One region of the Streptomyces sp. Xyl84 genome, then DNA from elsewhere that is predicted to be linked to it. Evidence: predicted binding sites of a transcription regulator. Region 1 holds the regulator's gene; the other holds the start of a gene.
The links. The regulator HspR, encoded in region 1, represses chaperone genes until heat shock. The targets are predictions, from matches to a motif close to TTGAGNNNNNNNNNCTCAA.

Region 1 (2,462 bases):
CAAGGAGATCTCCGAGGCGAACGACGTCCTCGGCGACCCCAAGAAGCGCAAGGAGTACGACGACGCCCGCGCCCTGTTCGGGGGCGGCGGCTTCCGTCCCGGTCCCGGGGCGGGCGGCGGCTCGTTCAACTTCGACCTGGGCGACCTCTTCGGAGGGGGCGCCCAGGGGGGCGGCGCATCCGGCGGCTTCGGCGGCGGGATCGGCGACGTCTTCGGGGGCCTGTTCAACCGGGGCGGCGCCGGAGCCGGCACGCGGACGCAGCCGCGGCGCGGCCAGGACATCGAGTCCGAGGTCACGCTGAGCTTCACGGAGGCCATCGAGGGCGCCACGGTCCCGCTGCGGATGTCCTCGCAGGCGCCGTGCAAGGCCTGTTCGGGCACCGGCGACAAGAACGGCACGCCGCGGGTGTGCCCGACCTGTGTCGGCACCGGGCAGGTGGCGCGCGGCTCGGGCGGCGGGTTCTCGCTGACCGATCCGTGCCCCGACTGCAAGGGCCGCGGACTGATCGCGGAGAACCCGTGCGAGGTCTGCGCCGGCTCCGGGCGTGCCAAGTCGTCCCGGACGATGCAGGTCCGCATCCCGGCCGGGGTGTCGGACGGGCAGCGGATCCGGCTGCGCGGCAAGGGCACCCCGGGCGAGCGCGGCGGTCCGGCGGGCGACCTGTACGTGGTGGTGCACGTCGGTGACCACCCGGTCTTCGGGCGCAAGGGCGACAACCTCACCGTCACCGTGCCGGTCACCTTCGACGAGGCCGCGCTCGGCGGCGAGGTGCGGGTGCCCACGCTCGGCGGGCCGCCGGTGACGCTCAAGCTGCCCCCGGGCACGCCCAACGGGCGGACCATGCGGGCCCGCGGCAAGGGCGCGGTCCGCAAGGACGGCACCCGCGGTGACCTGCTGGTCACCGTCGAGGTGAGTGTTCCCAAGGACGTGTCGGGGAAGGCTCGTGACGCGCTGGAGGCGTATCGCGAGGCGAGAGCGGGCGAGGACCCGCGGGCCGAGCTGTTCGAGGCCGCGAAGGGAGCATGAGGGAGATGGACGGCCGCCGCCGCAACCCGTACGAACTGACGGAAGACACACCGGTGTACGTCATCTCCGTGGCGGCGCAGCTGTCCGGACTGCACCCGCAGACGCTCCGTCAGTACGACCGGCTGGGCCTGGTGTCCCCGGACCGCACCGCGGGCCGGGGCCGCCGCTACTCGGCCCGCGACATCGAACTGCTCCGTCAGGTGCAGCAGTTGTCGCAGGACGAGGGCATCAACCTGGCAGGCATCAAGCGGATCATCGAACTGGAGAACCAGGTCGCCGCGCTGCAGTCCCGCGTCGCGGAGCTGCAGTCGGCCCTGGAGGGCGCCGCGGCCACGATGCGCCAGCGCGAGGCCGCCGTCCACGCCTCCTACCGCCGGGACCTCGTCCCGTACCAGGAGGTGCAGCAGACCAGCGCGCTGGTGGTGTGGCGGCCCAAGCGGCAGCAGTCCCCGGACTGACGCCCGCCGCCACGGCGGACCGTCCCGCGCACGCGCCCGGCCGGACGCGTGCGCTGCCCGGACACACGCACGGCCGAGAGGGGCCCGGAGAGATCCGGGCCCCTCTCGGCCTGTCGGCCGTGGGTCAGCCGCGGGCCGCGCGGCGGCGGGCACCGATCCAGGCGGCGGCGCCGCCCAGGGCGACCAGGACGCCGGCGAGGGCGCCGTACAGGCCCGTGGACGAGGCCCCGGTGTGGGCGAGCGAGCCGCCGCCCGCGGCGGTCGCTTCCGGCTCCCCGCCGCTCCCCACCGCCCGCCCGTGGGGCCGCTGGACTCTTTGCCCTTCGATGGCCCGTCGATGGGCCGTTCCTGAACCGCCCTGCGGCGCACACCGGGTGGAGAGTCGGTAAAGGGTGTTTGGAGAAGATTCCGCAAGGGTCCGCAAAGCCGCCACACAGGCAGCGGAGCGTGGTGTTGTCATCTCGTTAAGTGGTTCCGCTTGACGCCGGTAGGGGCTGACGCGTTGGCTTTTCAGGCACCTGGGCCGCAATGCTGCGCCCGCGTCCGGAAGGCACCAGAAGTGAGCACCTCGATGCGTCGTATCGCCATGGCCGTGGCCGCCACCACGCTGACCTTCCCGCTGGCCGCCTGCGGGGCGATCGGGGGGTCGGGGAGCAGCAGCAAGGCGAGCCCGACCAAGGGCAACGACCTGACGGTGGGTCTGCTCCTGCCGGAGACGGCGAACACGCGCTACGACCGGTTCGACGCGCCCGCCGTCAAGAACAAGGTCGCCGAACTGACCCACCGTCAGGGCAGGGTCGAGTACGCCAACGCCGGTGCCAGTGCGAGCAGGCAGGCGAGCCAGATGGAGAAGATGATCGGCGACAAGGTCGACGTCATCCTGCTCGACGCCGTCGACGCGCACCGGATCGCCGTCCAGGTGAAGAAGGCCAAGGCGGCCGGTATCCCGGTCATCGCCTACGACCGGCTCGCCGAGG
Region 2 (2,462 bases), 1.0 Mb from region 1:
CGCGGGGTCCAGGACCTCCAGCAGAGCCGCGGCCGGGTCGCCCCGGAAGTCGGAGCCGACCTTGTCGATCTCGTCGAGCAGGACCACCGGGTTCATCGACCCGGCCTCCTTGACGGCGCGCACGATGCGGCCCGGCAGCGCGCCGACGTAGGTGCGCCGGTGGCCGCGGATCTCCGCCTCGTCCCGGACACCGCCGAGGGCGACGCGGACGAACTTGCGGCCCATCGCGTGGGCCACGGACTCGCCCAGACTGGTCTTGCCGACACCGGGCGGCCCCACCAGGGCGAGCACGGCACCGCCGCGCCGGCCGCCGATCACGCCGAGGCCGCGGTCGCTGCGGCGCTTGCGCACCGCCAGGTACTCGGTGATCCGCTCCTTCACGTCCTGCAGGCCCGCGTGCTCGGCGTCCAGGACCGCGCGGGCGCCCTGGATGTCGTAGACGTCCTCGCTCCGCTCGTTCCACGGCAGTTCCAGGACGGTGTCCAGCCAGGTGCGGATCCAGGAGCCCTCGGGCGAGGCGTCGGAGGCGCGCTCCAGCTTGTCGACCTCCTTGAGCGCGGCCTCGCGGACCTTGTCCGGAAGGTCGGCCGCCTCGACGCGGGCGCGGTAGTCGTCGCTCTCCTCGCCCTCGCTCTCGCCGTTCAGGTCGCGCAGTTCCTTGCGGACGGCCTCCAGCTGACGGCGCAGCAGGAACTCGCGCTGCTGCTTGTCGACGCCTTCCTGGACGTCCTTGGCGATGGTCTCGGCGACGTCCTGCTCGGCGAGGTGGTCGCGCAGCTGGCGGGTGGCGAGCCGGAGGCGGGCCACCGGCTCGGCGGTCTCCAGCAGCTCGATCTTCTGTTCGGTGGTCAGGAACGGCGAGTAGCCGGAGTTGTCGGCGAGCGCGGAGACGTCGTCGATGGCCTGGACACGGTCGACGACCTGCCAGGCGCCGCGCTTGCGCAGCCAGGCGGTGGCGAGGGCCTTGTACTCCTTGACCAGTTCGGCGACCTGGCCGGGCAGCGGGTCCGGCACGCTCTCGTCGATCCGCGTGCCCTCGACCCACAGCGCGGCGCCCGGCCCGGTGGTCCCGGCGCCGATGCTCACCCGGCTCCGGCCGCGGATCAGCGCGCCCGGGTCGCCGTCGGCCAGCCGGCCGACCTGCTCGACCGTGCCCAGCACGCCCGTCCTGGCGTACGTCCCCTCGATGCGTGGCACCAGCAGGACCCTGGGCTTCCCGGGCTCCGACCTGGCGGCGGCCTGCGCGGCCTCCACCGCGGCCCGTACCTCGGCATCACTCAGGTCCAGCGGCACCACCATGCCGGGCAGCACGACCTCGTCGTCGAGCGGCAGCACAGGCAGGGTGAGCGGTGTGAACGCCGTGGACTCAGTAGCCATGATCTCCCCTTCGGCAGTCAAGTTGAGCTATGCCGACTCAATGCACGGGCGGGGCCGATTGTTCCCAGGCTGCTGTTCGCCGTCAGCGATCACGGGCGGGGGAAAATTCCGGGCCCGGTCAGCGGGGGGCGTGCGCCGGGGCGCGGGGGCGCAGCACCGGCCGGCAGGCGATGCCGGCGGCGAGGGCGATGAGGTGGCCGCAGTCGGTCATCGGGTCGGTGAACGCCACCAGGTTCACCACCTGCATCCCGGCGAACGCGACCAGGACGGGGCCGCCCAGCCAGGGGCGCAGCAGCCCGCACAGCGCGCCGACGCTCGCGGCGACCCCGAAGCTGATCCCGTAGTCCAGGCGGTGCAGCGCGGCGCCGGGCAGCCGGCCGGCCAGGACCGCGACACCGACGGGGATCTCCGTGGCCAGGGTGGCGAACACGTGCCCGAGCAGGAAGACGCCTGCCGCGCGCGCCGCGCCGACCCGCCGTTCGAGCGCCGTGAGCACCAGCAGGAAGCAGAGCGAGTACGCCGTCAGCACCCCGCCCGCGATCCACAGCGCACTGGCCGCCAGCACCCCGACCGGCTCCCGCACCAGGTGGGCGACGTCCGTACTGGAGCCGCGGTAGAGGGCGTCCAGCACGGCGGGGCCGGTGTACCGCGCGACGAGCGAGGTGACGGCGAGCACGCTCGCGTACCAGAAGGTGAACGGCGTCCCGCCCGGACCGGGCAGCAGCCGCCACACCCGCGCGCCGCCGAGCCTGTCGCCGGCCGCCCTGCCGAACCGGCTCCCGGACGCCCTGCCGGGCCGGCCGCCGCGCGCGGCGGCGGGCGAGGACGCCGGGCGGGGCCGGCCGGCCGCTGCCCGCCGGGCGCAGGCGGGCGCCGCCGGCGTGCCGGGCGCCGGGGCCGCCGGGAGCGCGCCGCGCCCGCCGGACTCCGGCTGCCCGGAAAGGTCCCCGGGGACACCCTCGCCCCGGCCGGGTTCCCGGGGCGGGGCGCCGGCGGGGGAGGCCGTCCGGGGCCGCTGCCGGGGCATGCCCTCCACCAGGGGCGGGGCCGCGGCGTCGGTGTCCGCAGTCCGTTCCACGGCAGGG

Region 2: a site for HspR is predicted at 1,400-1,418, ahead of lon (endopeptidase La). Genes of this name have one in related genera too.

Annotation. Positions count from the first base shown of each region.
Region 1 covers NZ_AP029182.1:3,471,123-3,473,584, reverse strand. The annotation lists gene dnaJ (molecular chaperone DnaJ) at 1-1,027, shown strand, start outside; gene AC6I72_RS15040 (heat shock protein transcriptional repressor HspR) at 1,033-1,485, shown strand; gene AC6I72_RS15035 (LPXTG cell wall anchor domain-containing protein) at 1,610-1,774, opposite strand; gene AC6I72_RS15030 (sugar ABC transporter substrate-binding protein) at 2,057-2,462, shown strand, end outside.
Region 2 covers NZ_AP029182.1:2,457,042-2,459,503, forward strand. The annotation lists gene lon (endopeptidase La) at 1-1,377, opposite strand, end outside; gene AC6I72_RS10415 (rhomboid-like protein) at 1,496-2,455, opposite strand.